One region of the Oceanobacillus sp. NCCP-135 genome, then DNA from elsewhere that is predicted to be linked to it. Evidence: riboswitches for the same ligand, from Rfam matches in the RefSeq annotation. Region 1 holds a riboswitch; each other region holds the start of a gene.

The links. A riboswitch is a leader RNA that binds a small molecule or an ion and turns the genes downstream of it on or off. The one in region 1 is predicted to bind S-adenosylmethionine.
Region 2: linked by a shared signal. The riboswitch ahead of AC6HVZ_RS10815 (methionine ABC transporter ATP-binding protein) and the one ahead of metA (homoserine O-acetyltransferase MetA) in region 1 are both predicted to bind S-adenosylmethionine.
Region 3: linked by a shared signal. The riboswitch ahead of metK (methionine adenosyltransferase) and the one ahead of metA (homoserine O-acetyltransferase MetA) in region 1 are both predicted to bind S-adenosylmethionine.
Region 4: linked by a shared signal. The riboswitch ahead of AC6HVZ_RS13450 (methionine ABC transporter ATP-binding protein) and the one ahead of metA (homoserine O-acetyltransferase MetA) in region 1 are both predicted to bind S-adenosylmethionine.

Annotation. Positions count from the first base shown of each region.
Region 1 covers NZ_BAAKSZ010000011.1:108,570-111,744, forward strand. The annotation lists gene AC6HVZ_RS09945 (helix-turn-helix domain-containing protein) at 1-56, opposite strand, end outside; gene metA (homoserine O-acetyltransferase MetA) at 212-1,120, opposite strand; SAM riboswitch class I at 1,251-1,353, opposite strand; gene AC6HVZ_RS09955 (N-acetylmuramoyl-L-alanine amidase) at 1,600-2,394, shown strand; gene AC6HVZ_RS09960 (D-glycero-alpha-D-manno-heptose-1,7-bisphosphate 7-phosphatase) at 2,552-3,082, opposite strand.
Region 2 covers NZ_BAAKSZ010000013.1:50,703-53,877, forward strand. The annotation lists gene AC6HVZ_RS10810 (DEAD/DEAH box helicase) at 1-1,286, opposite strand, end outside; SAM riboswitch class I at 1,521-1,632, shown strand; gene AC6HVZ_RS10815 (methionine ABC transporter ATP-binding protein) at 1,744-2,769, shown strand; gene AC6HVZ_RS10820 (methionine ABC transporter permease) at 2,759-3,175, shown strand, end outside.
Region 3 covers NZ_BAAKSZ010000034.1:9,422-12,596, reverse strand. The annotation lists gene pckA (phosphoenolpyruvate carboxykinase (ATP)) at 1-883, opposite strand, end outside; SAM riboswitch class I at 1,290-1,396, shown strand; gene metK (methionine adenosyltransferase) at 1,714-2,916, shown strand; gene AC6HVZ_RS17155 (gamma carbonic anhydrase) at 2,958-3,175, opposite strand, start outside.
Region 4 covers NZ_BAAKSZ010000019.1:16,237-19,411, forward strand. The annotation lists gene AC6HVZ_RS13445 (methionine ABC transporter permease) at 23-691, opposite strand; gene AC6HVZ_RS13450 (methionine ABC transporter ATP-binding protein) at 681-1,709, opposite strand; SAM riboswitch class I at 1,826-1,938, opposite strand; gene AC6HVZ_RS13455 (thioredoxin family protein) at 2,167-2,487, opposite strand; gene AC6HVZ_RS13460 (toprim domain-containing protein) at 2,500-2,856, opposite strand; gene gcvH (glycine cleavage system protein GcvH) at 3,148-3,175, opposite strand, start outside.

The sequences.
Region 1 (3,175 bases):
TCTGCTGCTGTCAGACCTTTCGACTCTCTTAATTCTCTTAATTTGCTTCCATTCACAATATATCACTCCATATGCTGTAATATTATTTTGCATTTATCTAAATATTATCTTATTTTCATCTTATCACAAAATTAAATAAAAATGGTGGATTTACTACTGAAAATAAGAATTAATATATAATATATTACAAAAATGTGAACAAAAAATGCCGCTAGTTCCACACATAAGGGGTTTGCTGATATACATAATAATTTAGCCAGTTAGAGAATAACAAATAGGTATGTGAACGCCATGTATTGGGCGGCTGTTCGCTCGGATCGTCATTAGGAAAATAGTTCTTTGGTATATTAATATTCAACCCCTTGCTGAGATCACGCTTATATTCCTCTGCAAGTGTCGTTGCATCATATTCCAAATGACCAGTAATCATGATGTTTTTTGCGTCATTGGACATGATGATAAATGGCGCAGCTTCCTCCGATTTCGAAAGTAATGATAAAGCTTCACTGTTTTCTATTTCTTCAGCCAATACCGTGGTATAGCGTGAGTGTGGTGCATGAAATACTTCATCAAAACCACGAACGAGCTTAATCGTTGGATCTGATAGTTGATGCTTGAAAATACCAAAGCATTTCTTCGGCAGATCATATTTATTTATCCCATAATGATAGTGCAGCGCAGCTTGGGCTCCCCAACAAATATGTAAAACAGAGGTCACGTTGCGTTTTGTCCAATCCATAATTTTCGTTAGTTCTTCCCAATAATTCACCTCTTCAAATTCCAAATGCTCAATCGGTGCCCCTGTAATGATCATTCCATCAAAACGGCGATCTTTCACCTTTTCAAATGTGGTGTAAAATGTATCCAAATGGTATTCACTAACATTTTTCGATTGATGTGTTGCCATCCGCAGAAAAGTAATATTAGTTTGGAGCGGGGTATTCCCCAACAGTCTTAACAGCTGTAATTCCGTTCGTTCTTTTTCCGGCATTAAATTTAAAATCAATATATTAAGTGGGCGAATATCCTGGGTCCTAGCCCTATCCTCATCCATCACAAAAATCTTCTCCTGTTTTAGAATTTCTCCTACCGGCAATTTTTTTGGTATATTTATTGGCATTTTATGCGTCTCTCCTTTTCGTTTTATCAGACAATATATTATCCCTTGAATATTATGTTAATTCGCTGTTGCAATAACCCAGATCACAAAAAAAACCTTCTGCTTTGATCTGCAAAAAGGAGTTTCACCAATTTTATCATTCAAAGCAGTTGCTTTGTTGGTAGTAGCACCTTACATGATGTAGGTTGCTGTGACGTCCTTGAGCCAATTCTCTCGATCACTCTTAATAATGATTTAATTAGTTACCAGTATATATGATATTCATTAAAATGTAAAAATTATCACTTTATTTGATTCTATCATGCCCCAAAATGCATAGTTCCTTCGATAGTAATTATAGAACTGAATTTATAGTTAAACATCTACAAAGGTTGGTGATAATGATGGATTTTTAAAATATAATGATGTCTGTCCAACTCCGCATTTCTTCCTAACATATGCTATTAATGTAAAAATTATTTAAGAATGGAGGCATTTAAATGAAACTTTATTTAGATCCTGGGCATGGTGGATCAGATCCAGGTGCCAGCGGAAACGGGATAAAAGAAAAGGATATCGTGTTGGATATTGCTCGTAGAATACGGACAATTTTGATGGATGGATATGAAAATGTTGAAATTAGGATGAGCCGCATCGGTGACAGTACGAAGAATTTACAGCAGCGAACCAATGAGGCTAATTCCTGGGGAGCCGATTATTATTTATCCATTCATTGCAATGCTTTCAATGGATCTGCTCAAGGGTATGAAGACTTTATCCACAATAGCTTATCTGACTCCTCACAAACTGCTAACTATCAGGACACATTACATGCTGAAATTACCAAAGTAAACCAGCTTAGAAACCGCGGGCATAAAAAGGCAAATTTCCATGTATTACGTGAATCATCCATGGCTGCTTTTTTGTCAGAGAATGGATTTATCGATAACGCTAATGATGCAGCACTCATGAAAAGTTCCACATGGCGTCAGAGAGTAGCACAAGGTCATGCAAATGGACTAGCCAAAGCCTTTAATCTTCAGAGCAAGCAAAATGGCTCTGTAACACTTTATAAAATTATTGCCGGCTCCTTCAAATCAAAAGCTAACGCAGACAAACGAAGAGATTTCCTACATTCAAAGGGGATTGAATCTTTTGTTGATCAAGTGACTATTTCTGGTGAGCGGTGGTACCGCATACAAGCCGGCGCATTCTCTAACCGAACGAATGCAGACGTACGTTTGAATGAAGTGAAAAATGCGGGAATAGCTGATGCATATATTGTTAGCGGATAAAAGTATATGTGATTAATATACTTCTGATAAGGGAACTGCGAAATGTCAGGGTTAAGTTGATGAAGGAAACGAAAAAATTGATAGAGCGAGAGATAAAACGAATGACCAATCAACCTGTTCTGGCTGTACCACTTGATGCAGCCAGTTTTTTTATGGGTTAGTTTCTATCAGCCACCCATTTTGCAACCGAAATAAGATCTGGAAAGTACATATCTGCATCAACATGGTCTTCCTTTGGCTCTCCAACTAAAATCGTTCGTGTACCTGCTCCTCTCCCTGCTTCTATATCTGGCGCCCTATCACCTACCATATAGCTATTTGCAACATCAATATCATGCTTTTTTGCTAAATCCAAAATCATTTGTGGCTTTGGCTTACGACAGGCACATCCTGCTTTTGGGTTATGTGGACAATAGGCGATATCATCAATGTTAGCACCATATGCTGCTAAGTCCGCTTCCATTTTTTTATGTACAGCAGCTAAGGCATTCTCCTCCATAAATCCCAGCCCAATTCCACCTTGATTCGTGACTACAAAAACCTTAAATCCCTTTTCATTAAAAATTTTAATCGCTTGTCCAACACCATCAAGCAAATAAAAATCTCCTGGCTTATTTACAAATTTCACCCGATGACTTAACACTTCATTAATGACACCATCGCGGTCTAGAAACATTGCTTTTTTCATAACATCACCTTTTCTAAGGATAAGATAATTATAGTTTTAGAATAAAGGGTGGATTTATTCGTTTTCATTATCATCTGAAAGAATCCATCCCAG
Region 2 (3,175 bases), on a different contig from region 1:
TTTTCCTTTTCCATATCACGTATATACATGGATAAACCCTGATTTTCTCGGCTTTCCAATGGGTTAATAATGATATTTTCATAATGAAATTCAATCCCAGCAAGCAACCGATTTTTCACACGATCCAAGTATAGCTTGGCGTTTAGTGGTGCCTTTACAAACTGTTTGGAAATTCCCTCAGATATCTCTACTGTGCCTAATTTTTCTAAGCCTGTAACCACATTTCCCAAAAAAGAAGACCAATTCTCCTGCGAAAGCAGAACCTGATCTGTTTCTGACGTATGGAGCATTTCTTTTAATCCTATTAAACGCTCACAATCCTCATTTTCCAGCTCATATAGTTTCCCATCAGCAATGACGGTGCTATACGCATTCAATACGATCATTCGATGAAGCCCTTTGACCTTTAATTGGAAACTATTGCCATTTTTTTCAGTAAAAACAAAGCAAAGGGGTAGTGACTTTTCCGCCATTTGCAGTCCATTAAATACCTTCCCCTCATATTCCAGCTTCACCAAAGGTACGCTTGTAAGCTTCGGCTGCACTGTTTTCCAAGACGATGGTGGGATAAGTAAAATATGTTTGTTGATTGTATCGTCAATTTGACCCGGTATTGTGTCCATATACACGCTTTCATCATGAACGACTCGGATAAGCTCCCCAATGACAGCATCGGTTTCTTTTTGAAAGCAATGGACAGCTGGATCATACGTGAATGAAATGGAAAGCAAGCTTGGATTGCCATCTTTCACTTGATTCAAAAAGACTCGGATATTCTGGACGATGGCTGGTCCTACTTTCAATTCCATTCCTAGCATACGACGTCCTTTGTCTACAGTGAGGGCTTTACATGTGAATACTACATCAACCACTTTTCTTTCTTCAAAGTGAAGCTGATACCCACTTGAACGTCTGGGCTGATTATCAAACAGGGTTAGGAAATTTTCCGTCAGATCTTGATTGGTTGCATTCTCAGGGGGATTTGTATTCACTACGCTTTGCTCACATTGCTGCTCATAAATCAATAGCAGAACAGCTGCAATATGCTGACAACCATTTTTAATAGAACGCAGCTTAGGACAACTGCATGTTGAGCTAAAACCTTCATCCATATTTTTTTCGATCGTCACATGAAAATTCTCTCTACCTGTAACTACGGCTTCGCAACGGTCTGTACTGTGTTTTTCAATTCTTACTTTATGCGAACGATGTAAAGCATCCCCTCTTTTAAAGGAGACCGTTCCGCACATTTCTTTAATTACTTTCAGATTTAGTTCAATATTCAAGTGTTCTGCTCCCTCCTGAGGGTTTCTACTACCATTTACGAACCTGTACTGCTGATAATTATTTTGATTGTATCATATCTTATACTGTTATATGCTACAACACATTTTGAAGCGGAAACATATCTCGGTGAAATAGTCGGAATTATTTTATTTTAATAAATCCATTGACTTTCTCTTACATCCACTATAGACTTACATTTAATTCTTAAAAACAAATGAATAGTAACACATCACTTCTTATCAAGAGAGACCGAGGGACTGGCCCTAGGACGTCTCGGCAACAGGTTCTTTTATAGAAACACTGTGCCAATTCCAGCAGATGCGTTAAGCATTTGACAGATGAGAGCGAGGGTGGTTCCTTACATAGAACCCTTCTTTTTCTTATCTATATAGAAAAAGAAGGGTTCTTTTGTTCTACTGCTTTACAAAATTGAACAATGCTTCAGGAGGTCAGCATATGATTGAGTTTAAAGATGTATCCAAGACATTCCGTTTAGGTAAACGAGAGATTCAGGCCGTTAAGAAAGTATCATTATCCATCAGTGAGGGAGAAATATTCGGAATCATCGGCTTCAGCGGTGCAGGAAAAAGCACACTACTTCGCCTGGTGAATATGCTTGAGCGCCCGACTTCCGGAACGATTCTTATCCAAGACACGGATGTCAGTAAATTATCTTCCAAGGATTTGCGCACAAGAAGGCGCAATATTGGCATGATCTTTCAAAATTTCAACTTGTTTAATTCACGTACCGTGGCTGGAAATATTGCTTATCCATTGAAATTGGGTAGCACTTCCAAAAAGGAAATCAATAAACGTGTGGAGGAATTGTTGAATTTTGTCGGACTTGATGATAAAGCAAAGGATTTTCCAGATCAATTATCAGGCGGGCAAAAGCAGCGTGTCGGGATTGCGAGGGCACTTGCCACTTCTCCGGATATCCTTATCTGTGATGAAGCAACCTCCGCACTTGACCCTGATACAACCGCAGATATTTTAAAGCTGCTGAAAAAGGTAAATCAAGATTTAGGGATCACGATATTATTAATCACACATGAAATGCATGTCATCCAATCGATTTGTGACAAAGTAGCTGTTATGGAAAATGGGGAGGTCATCGAATCTGGAAATGTATTTGAAACATTCACGGATCCACAGCATGCTACGACAGAAAGATTTATCCGCTCTGTGCAAAAGGATCTGCCATCGGAAAAAATTTTGGAAGATTGGCGCACCAGTGGGGGAGGAAAACTGTACCGCGTCATCTTTAAAGGGGATGCAACGAATGATCCAGTCCTTTCAACGATCACCAAAAAGCATAATGTTGATTTCAATATCGTTTACGGTGCAGTAAGGGAATTACAGGAAAAACTGTTTGGAAATCTCATCGTTTCATTTACCGGAGATCCGCAAGCCGTCCAGAATGTCCTTACAGAACTCAATAGCATTGTTGAATTAGAGGAGGTTACTGAAAATGAAAGTTGATTGGACAACATTTTGGCCAAGGATTTTAGAAGCAACCGGAGAAACATTGATGATGGTTGTGGCCACCCTTATCTTTGGGTCGATTATCGGCATCACAATGGGTCTATTGCTCTTTGTAACAAGGGAAAATAACATATTGGAAAATAAGCTTGTTTTTCAAATCCTAAATATCTTTATAAATATTATTCGGCCAATTCCCTTTATCATCTTCCTGGTCGCCATATCACAGCTAACCAGACTTGTTGTCGGAACAACAATCGGTACCGCAGCAGCAATATTCCCAATGACAATTGTTGCAAGCTTTACCATTGCTAGGGTTGTTGAGAATAATCTGGTCAGCATCGACCCCGGAGTAATTGAAGCAGCACAGGCAATGGGTGCTAGCCCAATGCGCATTATCTTCACT
Region 3 (3,175 bases), on a different contig from region 1:
CCAAAACTGATCCAAAACGAATGGCGTTAAAAATTTGCGGTTCTTTTTCCTTTGACAGGTTAATACATTTTGCATAACACCCGCCCTCAATATTGAAAACGCCGTTCGGGCTCCAGCCGTGTTCATCATCTCCAATTAGTTTTCGGTAAGGATCAGCAGATAAAGTTGTTTTCCCGGTACCTGATAATCCAAAGAACAGTGCAACATCACCTTCTTTACCTACATTAGCAGAGCAATGCATGGATAAAATTTCTTGTCTCGGCAATAGATAATTCATTACAGAGAAAATGGATTTTTTAATTTCTCCGGCATACTCCGTACCACCGATTAAAATTACCCGTTGCTTGAATGAAACTAAAATAAATGTTTCTGAATTTGTACCATCAACTTTAGGATCAGCTTGAAAGGTTGGAGCCGATATTACTGTAAATTCAGCTTGATGTGTTTTAAGTTCATCATTTGTCGGTGTAATAAATAATTGACGGGAAAATAGGTTATGCCACGCATATTCATTAATAACTTCGATTGGAAGTCGATATTTTGAATCCGCTCCAGCGAACCCCTTAAATTGATACAACTCATCTTTGTCTTGTAAATATGTGATGACTTTTTTATATAGTTTATTGAATGAAGCTTCATCAATAGCTTGGTTTACAGTACCCCAATCAACATATTTTTCGCAAACTTCATCTTTAACTATAAATTTATCCTTAGGTGAACGTCCTGTATATGTTCCCGTTGTTGCCCGAACAGCACCGGTTTCTGTAAGAATCCCTTCATTTCGTGATAAAATTTTCTCAACTAATAGAGGCACAGATAAATTTCTTTTTAAATTCTTATGCGAATTAAGTTCTTTTGCTAATGATTTCTCCACCGTTTTCATGTGAATTACCTGCCTTTTGATGAATTTGAATAAAAACAATGTGATAAGAGCTTTCTAATCTGATTATTAGTATAACACATTAAAAACAATAGTCCATACTAATAAAAGATTTTTTTAGGAAAATTTATCACGCATTAACGGGCTATAATACCCCTACCTCCAAGCGTGAGAAATCCCCAACGTGAAGGTGGGGGAGGGACTTGTGTCATATCATGAGGTATAAACAGCCCGTAAATTTCCTGATTCTGTTCAAGGACCTTTAGGTCATACCATGAGGTACTAACATTCAGCGGGGGAAGAAGGGAACCTGAATGAAGTTTCACTTTATAAAAAATTGTTGCAATCAGGCATTAAATAAGTTGACATGACAGCATAGTTTCGTTACGATAAAAATCTAACGGATACTCTCTTATTCAGAGTCGGTGGAGGGACAGACCCAATGAAACCCAGCAACCATCACGTTATGTGAAAAGGTGCTAACCTGGTGCAAGGTTTTACCTTGAACAATAAGAGCGAAAGGCCTTAAAAAATCCCTTTCCTCAAAAATGCAGGAAGGGCTTTTTTTTGTTTTAGGGTTACTAAATATATACTTGGTGGTTGGGAACGTAGGAAACATCTTCCTACTGTATAAGTGTATAAGTAATACTTTTGAAGCATAATCAGGTCATAGACGAAAAGTATTTTTTGCCTGAACCAAGGCACATGTATAAGTCTTGCAGTTCAAAGCGTTTCTAAGAAAATAAAATACGCTTTAAGACTGTCTTTAACGAACACCAAGTTTTCTAAAATATAGAGTTCCGTAATACATTAACAGGGGAGGATTTAGCCAAATGGCTCAAAACCGTCGTTTATTTACGTCTGAATCAGTAACGGAAGGGCATCCGGATAAAATTTCCGATCAAATATCTGATGCTATTCTTGATGAAATTTTAAAAAAGGATCCTTACGCACGTGTTGCCTGTGAAACAACAGTGACAACCGGATTGGTATTGATATCTGGTGAGATTTCCACAAATACGTATGTTGATATTCCAGCAATAGTAAGGCAAACAATAAAGGATATTGGGTATACTCGTGCGAAATTCGGATTTGACGCAGAAACCTGTGCAGTATTAACAGCAATTGATGAGCAGTCTGCAGATATTGCTGGTGGGGTTGATACTGCCCTTGAAGCACGTCAAGGGAAAATGTCAGATGAGGAAATTGCTGAAATCGGTGCAGGAGATCAGGGATTAATGTTTGGTTTTGCCTGTGATGAGACAGAAGAACTTATGCCGCTGCCAATTTCACTAGCACATAAACTGGCAAAGCGTCTTGCTGATGTCCGCAAAGAAACAGTATTGGATTATTTGCGTCCGGATGGTAAAACACAAGTAACGGTAGAATATGATGAAAATGATAAAGCTGTTCGGGTTGATACAATTGTAATTTCAACACAGCATCATCAGGATATTACAACAGAGCAAATTGAAAAAGATTTAATTGAACACGTCATTCGTCCTGTAGTTCCGAATAACTTATTAGATGAAGCAACCAAATATTTTATCAACCCGACAGGTCGTTTCGTAATTGGAGGTCCTCAGGGGGACGCTGGCTTAACCGGACGAAAAATCATCGTTGATACGTACGGTGGCTATGCTCGTCATGGTGGAGGAGCTTTTAGTGGAAAGGATTCCACGAAGGTAGACCGTTCCGCTGCATATGCTGCAAGATATGTGGCAAAAAACATTGTTGCAGCTGAATTAGCAAAATCTTGTGAGGTGCAGCTAGCCTATGCAATTGGAGTAGCTGAACCTGTGTCTATTTCGGTCAACACATTTGGCACTGGCAAGGTAAATGAGGGAATATTAGTTGATGCAATCCGAAAATTATTTGATTTGCGTCCTGCGGGTATCATCCGTATGCTTGATTTGCAAAAACCTATTTTTAAACATACAGCAGCATATGGTCACTTTGGAAGAACAGATATCCTATTCTCCTGGGAGAAAACAGATAAAGTGGATGAATTAAAGGCATTAACGGAACAGGAATAAAAAATGGGGACATCCGGCTTTTTATGCAGGATGTCCAATTTTCATAGATCCGTATTTTCCCTATAGTACCGTGCCCGATTAACGTATGACTTCCGTACACGTTCTAATTCTGCATAATCTTCCTCGGTAAGACTGCGGATAACTTTTGCTGGTCTACCAAGCGCTAAAGTGTATGGCGGGATTTTTTTGCCAGGGGGTACCAGACTGCCTGCCCCGATAAAGGCGCTTTCCCCAATTACAGCCCCATCGAGTATAATGG
Region 4 (3,175 bases), on a different contig from region 1:
AAATTAACTTTCTACTAATTTCCTATCTTTTATCCAACTTATTCGTGATAAAATCCCCAATAAATTGAAAAATAAATACAATAATAACAATGACAATTGTACATATCAGCAGTACATCCCAGTCACGTCGTTGAAAACCGAAGTAATATGCATAGTTTCCAAGACCGCCCGCACCTATTATACCTGCCATGGCTGTATAACCTATTAAAGCAATGGCTGTAACTGTTAAACCAGAAACAAGGGCTGGCATCGATTCCGGCAGTAAAACACGGAATATAATTGTCCTTGTTTTTGCCCCCATTGACTTCGCCGCTTCCACAACACCTTTGTCCACTTCTTTTAAAGCAATTTCAACAAGTCGACCATAAAAGGGTGCAGAACCAATTATCAATGCTGGCAGTGCTGCATTTGGGCCTCGAATTGTTCCAATTAAAAAATCAGTAAACGGAAATAATAATAAAATTAAAATAATAAACGGAATAGCACGGAAAATGTTTACAACTGCCGCTACAATCAAGTTAATATATTTATTTTGCCAAATACCATTCTTCATCGTTAAATATAAAAGCAGTCCGAGCAGTATCCCAAAAACACATGTACCAATTAAAGCTAGTATCGTCATATAAAACGTTTCATATGTAGCTTCTATTAAATCCTGTGAATCTATACTTGCAAATAAATCAGGTAGCATCACGGATAACCTCCACTTCTACTGAGGTCTCATCATGGATAGACTTCACTGCTTTTTCAATCTCCTCATAATTTCCTGTTAACTGTACATACAATGTTCCATATGCTCCTCGTTGCGTTTGAGTGATTTTCCCTTGTAGTATATTAATATCAATCGCAAATCTTTTTGCTAGTTGACTAATTAGTGCCTGGTTGGTCATTTCACCAACAAAATGAAGTTGAACAATTTTACCTTCTTCGTACGTATCAATCAATTGTGCCACACTATCATCTTCATTTGTTCCCATAATTTGTTCCACGAATTTTTTTGTCACCTGCTTTTTGGGACGTAAAAATACATCCAGCACATCCCCTTGCTCGACTATCTTCCCTTCTTCCATAACCGCAACCTGATTACATATTTTACGAATAACATGCATTTCATGGGTAATCAGGATAATCGTAAGTCCCAATTTCTGATTGATATCCACGAGCAAATCAAGGATGGAATTAGTTGTTTCCGGATCCAATGCGGACGTTGCTTCATCACAAAGTAGTAATTTGGGATTATTTGCCAGAGATCTAGCAATACCCACCCTTTGCTTCTGTCCGCCACTCAACTGGGATGGATACGCATTTTCTCTACCAGATAACCCAACTAATTCAATTAATTCATGGACACGCTTAACTCGTTCACCCTTAGATATACCTGCTATTTCCAAAGGGAATGCTATATTTTCCTTTACTGTTCGTGACCAAAGTAAATTAAAATGCTGAAAAATCATCCCAATCTCCTGTCTTGCCATACGAAGCTGTTTGGAATTTAATGCTGTGATTTCTTGATCATCGATAATAATACGCCCACCTGTAGGCTCTTCCAATCGATTCAACAAACGAACGAACGTACTCTTACCTGCACCACTATAGCCAATAACACCAAATATTTCACCATCTTTTATATCAAGTGTCATACCATCAACCGCTGTAATGTCATTCTTATTTGCTTTAAAAATTTTACTTAAACCCTCGATCGAAATCATTGGCTATTTCCTCCTTACACGGATCCCGCAATTTTCAGTATACCCAAAAACCATCAAAAAACGCCTTTCTGTAAGAGAACAGAAAGACGTAAGTTAAACTTTAAAATCTTCACGTTCCCTCATCTGTCAAAGTAAACACTTTGCAGGAATTGGCACCTTTCAAATAATAATTCATTTGAAGGTTGCCGCAGTTTCTTAGGGCCAGTCCCTCCACCGCTCAAGATAAGAGATAAATAATATTTATAAAGTGAAACTACATTCAGTGGGGGTTTCCCTTCCTCCCCCACTGAATGTTAGTCGAACAGAATCAGAAATTTTACAGGCTGTTTATCCCCCGCCTTCACATTTAGAATTTCTCACGGTTGGAGATGGGAGTATTACAGCCCGTTAATGCGTGATAAAAATTTCATATGCTAAATACTAGCATGCTCCATTTATCATGTCAATCAAAATAGATTTATCCTTCATGTTTAACAAATAACTCCGGTTTATATTCCATTAAATAGGTGTAAATATTCGATATGGATTTAAATGCATAAACCTTTTCCTTTATGTCATTCCCATTCTTTATCAAAAGACAGGGAACACTTTCTATTTGCTGCTCCTGCATAAATTCAGGATGTAATGATGCATTCATTTCATAAAAAATATTCTCATTGTGTACCGATTCAATTTTAGTCAGCATTGCTCTCGCTAAATGGCAGGTACCACAAAATGGGGTATAAATATAAAGTAAATAATTCTCATTATCTATTTGTTCTTCTGTAATCTGCTGCAAAAAAATACCACCCTAAACTAAGAAAATTGGATTAACGGAAATACGCTTACTCAATAAGGCAGTCGCAAGAATATTTTCAGGGGTTGTAGCAACCTCGCGATAATCACTGCTGATATGAATATGCTCAGCATGTGGCAGCTCCCGAGCCAGCTGCTTTCGAAGCTTCATTCCTGATGTATCCTCATCAACTAAAATAATGACATCTCTGTAATCCAAATCGTAATCTTCCAAAAGATCATCAAAACGTTCAATACCAAGTGTACCGTTTGTACATAGAATCGTAACATCATCTGTAATTAACTTTTCAATTTGCCTTTTATCTGTCAAGCCCTCAACAATAATAACTATTTCGGATTCATCTGTTATCATCACATAGCACTCCCTAGGAAATCAAGCAAGATGATTGAATTACTTTAGTATATGATGTAAACAAGGCTGACTATACAATCTTTCCTAAAATTGTATGTCAGCCCGAATTGTTGTTTCATTTCATAGGATGTTCAAAAAGTTCGGTAAAAATGACATATCGAAATGTTCATCTTTCTTCGTTGGCTTGCTTTTCCGCTCCTCACGTAATAATTGCATACGTTCCGATGCTCAAAGCTACGCCGCCTCGAACTTCTCGGTCCTTTTTACCCTCCTTTTGAACACGCTCTTTAATTAATCTTCTTTAATGAACTCTTCATAT